Cellvibrio sp. PSBB006: one gene and its partner. The protein of the gene in region 1 interacts with the protein of each later gene in a pairwise test. Links are inferred from orthologs where the notes say so. Each region holds a gene or a part of one and is shown in the gene's direction. Other genes may lie near its edges.

Region 1 (4,507 bases):
CCGCGAAGAGATCTGGCAAACCCTGATGACCATGTCGCAGGGCGAGCTACAGGAGCGCAGTCAAAACGAAACGGATGAAACCCTGCGCGGCTGGTACAGCCTTGCCGCACTGAGCAAGAACAACCAAACCAACCTGGAACGACAGCAGGCCCAGGTGGATGCCTGGCGGGCGCAATGGCCCAGCCATCCTGCCAACCAAAACCTTCCCAGTGATTTGCAATTACTGCGTACCTTAATCGACAACCAGCCACGCCAGATCGCGTTACTGTTGCCGCTACAGGGACGCCTGGCCAAAGCCGGTGAAGCCGTTCGCGATGGTTTCTTTGCGGCTTACTACCGCGCCAGCAAGGAACGTCCGCTGATGCCCTTGATTCGTCAATACGACAGCAGTGGTGATGTATTAACAGCCTACGAACAGGCGGTCAGCGAAGGGGCCGAGTTAATCATTGGTCCACTGGAAAAAGAAAAGGTGGCCGAACTGAGTTTAATGCCTTCCCTTCCCGTACCGGTGCTGACGCTGAATTATCCGGATACGCAACCGGTAACACCGGTTCAGGGACTTTATCAATTTGGTCTGGCTGCCGAAGACGAGGCGCGCCAGGTAGCACGGCAGGCGTACCTTGAGGGCCACCGCTTTGCGATGGTTATGATTCCCTCGCAGGATTGGAGCGAGCGCAGTGCCAAGGCATTTACGGAGGAATGGCAAAAACTGGGGGGCACCGTCGTTAACACCAGCCAGTTTATCGGTACGGGTGATTATTCACGGGTGATCAAAAGCTCGATGCAAATTGAGCAAAGCCAGGCTCGCGCCGTGGAACTGGAGCGGCGTCTGGGCACCAATTTGCAGTTTGAAGCACGGCGCCGGCAGGATGTGGATATGATCTTTCTGATCGCCGATCCGGCCCAGGCACGTCAGGTAAAACCTACGCTGGCATTTCATTACGCTGGCCATATTCCCGTTTATGCAACCAGTCATATTTATTCCGGCATACCCAACCCCGGCATTGACCGCGACCTCAATGGAATTCGTTTCAACACTATGCCCTGGCTGTTCGACAACCAAAGCCCAGAGAAAAAAATGATTGATCAGAATACCCAATCCTCGGCTATTTACAGCCGCTTACATGCGCTGGGCATCGATGCATTCCGTCTCTATCCGCGCCTGCCCCAACTGGCGCAAGTGCCGGAGATGCGTATCTATGGCGCAACAGGCGCTTTGCATTTATTGCCTGACGGCAGAATCGAGCGCGAGCAAATCTGGGCGCGTATACGCAATGGTGTAGCGCAGCCACTTCCGACGGTCGTTGCTGAAACTTATATCGAGTAAATCATGACTTTTTCCCGTAAGGATACGAATAAATCGGCACGCGGTGCGCAGGCCGAACGATTGGCAGAACAATTTCTTCAGGGGCAAGGGCTGGTTTGTATCGAGCGGAATTATCGCTGTGCGGCCGGCGAGATTGATCTCATCATGCGCGATGGGAATATGTTGGTGTTTGTGGAGGTGCGCCTGCGCAGCAATCGCTTTTTTACCCAGGCGGCGGAGAGCGTGAATTACCGCAAGCAACATAAAATCACCCGCGCGGCACAATATTTTTTGCTAACCCGCAAACTCACCGACAAAGTCCCCTGTCGCTTTGACGTGATCGCGCTCGATGGTATGCAGACGGCGAGCATTGACTGGATTAAAAGCGCCTTCAACGCTGCCTGATGTTCTGCAAACCTTGCTCCATGCGCCATCATTGATTAACCTGCGCGCAGTCGTTTACTCCTTCAGCGGAACAGCATTATGGATCAACGGGTGATTACCCTTTTTCACGAAAGCATCGAAGCCAAGATGCAAGCGGGTGAAAGCCTTGCGCCGCTGATTGCCAGCGCCAGTCACATCATTGTTCACGCGCTGCTTGATGAGAAGAAAATTCTGACCTGTGGCAATGGTATATCCGCCGCACAAGCACAAATCTTTACCGCCAGCCTGGTCAATCGCTTTGAACAGGAACGGCCAGGTTTACCCGCGCTCAACCTGGGTGGTGACATCACCACCCAAACCGCCATCGCCAGCGATTACAGTTTTAACGATATCTATGCTAAACAAATCCGCGCACTCGGCCAGCCGGGCGACGTTTTACTGTTGCTGACTACGGGTGGAAACAGCAGTAATTTATTGCAAGCCATCAGCGCCGCCCATGATAAAGAGATGCAGGTGATAGCCCTTACCGGTCGCGATGGCGGGGATATCCCCGCGTTGTTGGATGTCAATGACCTGGAATTGCGCGTACCGCTGGGCTCTCACCCCAGAATTCACGAAGTGCATCTACTAACATTATTTTGCTTGTGTGATTTGATTGATCAGCAGCTATTCGGGAGTCATTGAACATGCTGAAGTTTTCTCCAACGCTGATTCTGCTTGCGTTCGTTATGTTATTTAGCGGCTGCGCACGCTTGATTGAAGCAACAACCAGCGAACCCATTTATGTTCACCCCGGCAAGCGCACTGTCGGCGCCACGATAGATGATCGGAATATCGAAACCATTGCCATGGTGAATATGATCAAGGCGCATCCCGGTTTGGCCGATGCTCGCATCATCGTCAACAGTCACAACGGCGTAGTGTTGTTAACCGGTCAGGTTGCCTCCAATGATTTACGCCAGCTGGCGAGTGACACCGTGAATAAGATCAGCACTGTTCGCCAACTCCACAATGAGTTACAAGTCGGCCCCTATGTGCCTATGTCCACGCGCACTTACGACACCTGGTTAACCACCAAGATCAAAACCAAACTGATCGCCAACAAAGAGATCGACAACAGCAGAGTCCGGGTAATCACTGAAGCTAAAACGGTGTTTTTAATGGGCATGGTATCCCGCCGCGAAGCCGAAATCGTGACGGATATCGCGCGGACCACGGGTGGTGTTAGAAAAGTCGTGCGCGTATTTGAATATATCAATTGAGGCGCGAGTCACACCTCAGTATGAATGCGCCCGGCGGCAGATCGATAAAGCAGCAATTCCGCATTGACGTGCTAGTATTGGATGCACAACAACAACTTTCGGGGATAAGGCTATGATCTCGACCATTGTGACACTGGTGATTATTGCTATTGTGGTGTTCTATGTTATCGGCATCTACAACAAGCTGGTTACGTTAAAAAATCGCTACCAAAATGCTTTTTCCCAAATCGAAGTCCAGCTCAAACGCCGCTATGATCTGATTCCTAATCTCGTCGAGACCGCCAAAGCTTATCTGAAACACGAACGCGAAACCCTGGAAGCCGTCATCAGTGCGCGCAACCAGGCCATGGCGGGATTGAAAGCTGCCGCAGCGGAACCCGGCAGTGCCAGCGCCATGCAACAATTAGCCGGTGCCGAAAATTTACTAACCAATGCCATGGGTCGCTTGAATGTGGTGATGGAAGCCTATCCTGACCTGAAGGCATCACAAAATATGATGCAGGTTTCCGAAGAACTCACCAGCACAGAAAATAAAGTCGCCTTTTCGCGGCAGGCTTTCAACGATGCGGTGACGGCCTACAACACCTACAGACAAACTTTCCCACCGGTTTTCTTCGCCAATATGTTTGGCCACAGCGAAGATGCCGCCCTGCTGGAATTCGCCGATTCGGCAGAAATTCAGGCTGCACCCAAGGTTGCATTTTAAATCCTGCGATCATTGTGCCCGCTGTCGTGGCGGGCCGAACTGGCAGAAAAAAATAGCTATATATAAAGAAGGAAGATTATCAGGACGATCTCCTCGGCCACTTATCCGCAGGAACACCATCCATGAACTTTTTTGAGCAACAGGATCTGGCGCGTCGCAATACCAAACGCCTTATTCTTTTATTGTGCGCTGCGGTCCTTTCACTGATTCTTATCACCACCCTACTCTTTGCATTCATCATCTTTTATTTACAGGATGGGTATACCGGTCATTTATATGAAGCTCAACATACCGGGTTGTGGCAAGGACTGTTTAACACGCTGAGTTGGGAACTATTGGGATGGATGACGCTGATAATCTGCGGTGTCGTCTTTGCCGGCAGCGCTTATAAGTTAATCCAGTTACGTAGCGGCGGCAGGGTCGTGGCGGAAGCCATGGGCGGCCGCTTGATTAATATCAATGCCAGCGACGCCGATGAGAAAAAAATCCTTAATATTGTCGAGGAGATGGCCATTGCTTCCGGCACGCCGGTGCCCCCGGTTTATCTGATAGAAGATGATGCCATCAACGCATTCGCCGCCGGCCACACACCACAAGATGCCGTAATTGGTATTACGCGCGGATGCATTCGCCTGTTAAATCGCGATGAGCTGCAAGGCGTGGTTGCCCATGAATTCAGTCATATTTTTCACGGTGATATGAACCTGAATATCCGCCTGGTGGCATTGCTCAACGGCATTTTGCTGATTGGCCTCATCGGGCATTACATGGTGCGCAGCACCGGTCAGCGCCGGATATTTCGTTCCAGCCGCGATAAATCATCCGCCGCGTTTTTGAGTGTTGGCATGG
Region 2 (3,707 bases), 1.4 Mb from region 1 along the record:
CTGATTGGGTTCGGCCGGTACATCCTCATTAGCCGGCAGGCTCGGGATATCACTGGCACTTTGATCCGGGGTCTCGAAACCTGAACCTTCAGTAGTGGAGCTTGCTACGGGTACTTGTGAGTCGGGGAGGTTTTCCTGAAAGTCATTCCAGCGAATCACCAGCATAAAAAGAACGGCGATCATCGCCGCGATTAACAGGTTCTTTTGCCAATCCATCTTATCGAGTGCCATCTGTTGGTTGAGTATGAGTGGTTTTCTCCGGGACCAGATCAATTCCGCCCGCATGCCAGGGGTGGCATTTTATAAGGCGACGGAACGTTAAATAACCCCCTTTTATAAAACCGTGTTTTTCAATTGCTTCCTCAGCGTAATGCGAACAGCTCGGGTAAAAGCGGCATTGATTGCCGATCCACGGACTCAGCAGGTAGCGATAGCCATGTATACATTTAATGGCCAGCCGACGCATGCGTGTTACCTCTGTTCATTGCGGGCAGGTTGCGGCGTCTGATTGAGTTTGCGTACTACCCGCTGCCACTGTTGCTGGAGTTGTTTCGCAACGACCGGATTCGCCAGGTCATCCATCCCTTTGCGGGCCAGTACAATAACATCTATACCCGCCAAAGATTGCTGTTGTTGACGAAAACTTTCGCGAATCAAACGTTTTATGCGATTGCGAGCCACGGCAAGACGAATGTGTTTCTTGGCTATCACCAAACCTAAACGGGGATGATCCAATTGATTGGCGCGCGCGAGGATAAGGAAGTGCTGGTGGGATATACGAGCAGTGGCGCCATCGAAGACGCTTTGAAAATCACTAGAGGAAAGAAGGCGGAGCGACTTCCCGAACGCCTGCTTCACTCTAGCGACTCATTTTCTTGCGGAAGCAGCAATTAGATAGTTAATTGCTTGCGACCTTTAGCGCGACGACGAGCCAATACCAAACGACCGTTCTTGGTAGCCATGCGGGCACGGAAACCGTGATTGCGGACGCGCTTCAGATTGCTGGGCTGGAATGTTCTTTTCATGAAACTGAACCTGTTGTTTAAGAGCTGCTGTTGATGCAACCGTAGCGGAGATCACACGGCGTGTGAAAAGACGCGGGATTCTAAAGAAAGCCCAAAGGTAAATCAATGTATTTTGTCGAAATGCTGCAGGCTTGAGTGCATTTTGTTGTTATTTTTCGATATACCGGTTTTTCACCAATTTATTACGAGGATATCCACAGATTTATTAACAGATAAGATTAAAAAATGAACAATTTTTTGTGCCAGCTCTGTGTATAAATTTTCTGGTGAGTGGTTGTTAACTTATTGAATTTAAATGAGTAAAAAATTTCTTATGACATTATTTTTTTGTGTCAACTGTGGATAACAAAGAGGTGGGAGAGTACACTAGCCGGCTCATTTTGAAATAATAACTTTCAGCCTGGAGTAGGGGTTTTGCCGCAGTCACTTTGGAAATTATGCGCATCGAGTTTACAGGGTGAATTGCCCCAACAGCAGTTCAACACCTGGATTAAACCGTTGCAGATCGATGAGTCGGCCGGCCCCAACGAATTACGTTTATTAGCACCTAATCGATTTATTTGCGATTGGGTGTCCGAAAAATTTCTGACTCGCATTCGTGAGTTGGTCGGCAGTTACCAGCAGGGAAGCAGTTTGACAGTGGTGATCGGGATTCTTCCCAGACCCCAGGCAGCGTTCCAATACAATCGCGTGCCGGTATCGCCTGCTGTTGAATCAGTTCCCGTATCCTCGTTTGCGACCCAGCAACCTCAACACAATGGCAACTTATCATCGGAATCCCGCGCTCCTGCTTTGTCTTCTATTGATGGCGTGGTCTCAGGGGTTACCTCGATGGCTACGCCGATAAAAGACGCCGCAGCGGTGGAGACCGGTTTTGAGTCTGGTTCGCGTAACACGCAGGAGGCGGAAGTTGAGGGAGCGCTTAAGCATAGTAACTATCTGAATGTGTCCTCAACCTTCGCTACCTTTGTTGAAGGTAAGTCCAACCAGCTGGGCCTGGCGGCGGCACGTCAGGTGGCTGAAAATCCCGGCGGTGCATACAATCCGTTATTTATTTACGGCGGGGTAGGCTTGGGTAAGACCCACTTGATGCAGGCAGTTGGTAATGCCATGGTGGCCCGTAATCCGAATGCCAAGGTGGTGTATCTGCACTCCGAGCGTTTTGTGGCAGATATGGTTAAGGCGTTGCAGCTGAACGCGATCAACGACTTCAAACGCTACTACCGTTCCATGGATGCTTTGTTGATTGACGATATTCAGTTCTTCGCTGGCAAAGAGCGGTCCCAGGAAGAATTTTTTCATACCTTTAATTCCCTTCTTGAAGGCGGTCGGCAGATCATTCTCACCTGTGATCGTTATCCCAAGGAAATTAATGGCCTTGAGGAGCGCTTGAAGTCCCGTTTTGGTTGGGGGCTAACGGTGGCCATTGAACCGCCGGAGCTGGAAACTCGCGTCGCTATATTAATGAAGAAGGCTGAACAGGTCGGTATAGATCTACCCCACGAAGCCGCCTTCTTTATTGCCCAGCGTATTCGCGCCAATGTGCGCGATCTGGAAGGTGCGTTAAAGCGGGTGATTGCCAGTGCTAATTTTACGGGTCGCGCCATTGATGTGGACCTGGTGCGCGAAGCTTTGAAAGACCTCTTGGCCCTACAGGATAAACAGGTGGGGATAGATAATATCCAACGCGTTGTAGGCGAGTATTACAAGATCAAGATCAACGACTTGCTTTCCAAGCGTCGCAGTCGCTCAGTTGCACGTCCGCGGCAGGTGGCCATGGCGCTGGCAAAAGAATTAACCAATCACAGCCTGCCGGAGATCGGTGAGGCTTTTGGTGGACGAGATCATACAACGGTTTTGCACGCTTGCCGCAAGATCAAGGAGCTGCAGGAAGAGAGTGCGGACATTCGTGAAGACATGAAAAATTTGCTGCGTTCCCTCACAACTTGATCCAGACACACTGATTCGGTTTATGATGCGCAAGCCGTGCAGGGTTATCGCACACCAGAATTCCTATACCTTCTGTTGAAGCACTTTTATCAGGACATTTAAAGAGACCAACACATGAAATTTGTCGTTTCCCGCGAGGCTCTGCTTAAACCCTTACAATTGGTTGCCGGTGTGGTAGAGCGCCGTCAAACCCTGCCAGTACTGTCTAATGTGCTGCTGGTCCTGAATGGTGATCAACTGTCGTTGACCGGTACAGATCTGGAAGTGGAGATTGTCGGGCGCGTACAACTGGAGCAGGCAGGGGAGAGTGGTGAGATAACTGTTCCTGCACGTAAGCTGGTAGATATCTGCAGATCCCTTCCTGATGGCTCCAATATCGAGTTTTTTCAGGAAGAGCAGCGCATTATTGTCAAGAGCGGACGCAGCCGTTTTACCTTGTCTACGCTCGCCGCGAGTGATTTCCCCAATGTTGAAGACAGCCCGGGCAATTTGCAATTCAGCTGTGCCCAACAGGAGATTAAACGCCTGATTGAACGCACGGCTTTTGCCATGGCACAACAGGATGTCCGTTACTACCTGAACGGGATGCTATGGGAAGTTCGTCAGGATCAGCTACGTGTAGTTGCCACCGATGGACACCGCATGGCGATGTGTACCAGGGCAGTTGCCGTCAATACCGCTGAAATTATCCAGGCGATCCTGCCGCGTAAAGGGGTATTGGAGTTATCCAGA

What was found.
Region 2: the proteins of CBR65_RS08345 (region 1) and dnaA interact in binary tests that used the Escherichia coli proteins (3 or more experiments, as listed by UniProt). The link is inferred for Cellvibrio sp. PSBB006 from one-to-one orthologs.

Annotation. Positions count from the first base shown.
Region 1 is NZ_CP021382.1:2,018,745-2,023,251, forward strand. What follows is about bases 763-3,581. They hold CBR65_RS08345 (SIS domain-containing protein), read left to right. Parts: upstream 763-1,789; coding sequence 1,790-2,374; downstream 2,375-3,581. Other genes in these bases: CBR65_RS08335 (penicillin-binding protein activator), read left to right, coding at 763-1,327; CBR65_RS08340 (YraN family protein), read left to right, coding at 1,331-1,711; CBR65_RS08350 (BON domain-containing protein), read left to right, coding at 2,377-2,952; CBR65_RS08355 (LemA family protein), read left to right, coding at 3,065-3,581. Outside these bases: more of CBR65_RS08335, read left to right, coding at 1-762; more of CBR65_RS08355, read left to right, coding at 3,582-3,658; CBR65_RS08360 (M48 family metallopeptidase), read left to right, coding at 3,781-4,507. UniProt on the Escherichia coli protein: Required for the timely initiation of chromosomal replication via direct interactions with the DnaA initiator protein.
Region 2 is NZ_CP021382.1:3,373,494-3,377,200, reverse strand. Bases 845-3,707 are described here. They hold dnaA (chromosomal replication initiator protein DnaA), read left to right. Parts: upstream 845-1,439; coding sequence 1,440-2,975; downstream 2,976-3,707. Other genes in these bases: dnaN (DNA polymerase III subunit beta), read left to right, coding at 3,090-3,707; rpmH (50S ribosomal protein L34), read right to left, coding at 891-1,025; rnpA (ribonuclease P protein component), read right to left, coding at 845-858. In the rest of the region: membrane protein insertase YidC, read right to left, coding at 1-216; membrane protein insertion efficiency factor YidD, read right to left, coding at 218-466; more of rnpA, read right to left, coding at 472-844. UniProt on the Escherichia coli protein: Plays an essential in the initiation and regulation of chromosomal replication. Binds in an ATP-dependent fashion to the origin of replication (oriC) to initiate formation of the DNA replication initiation complex once per cell cycle.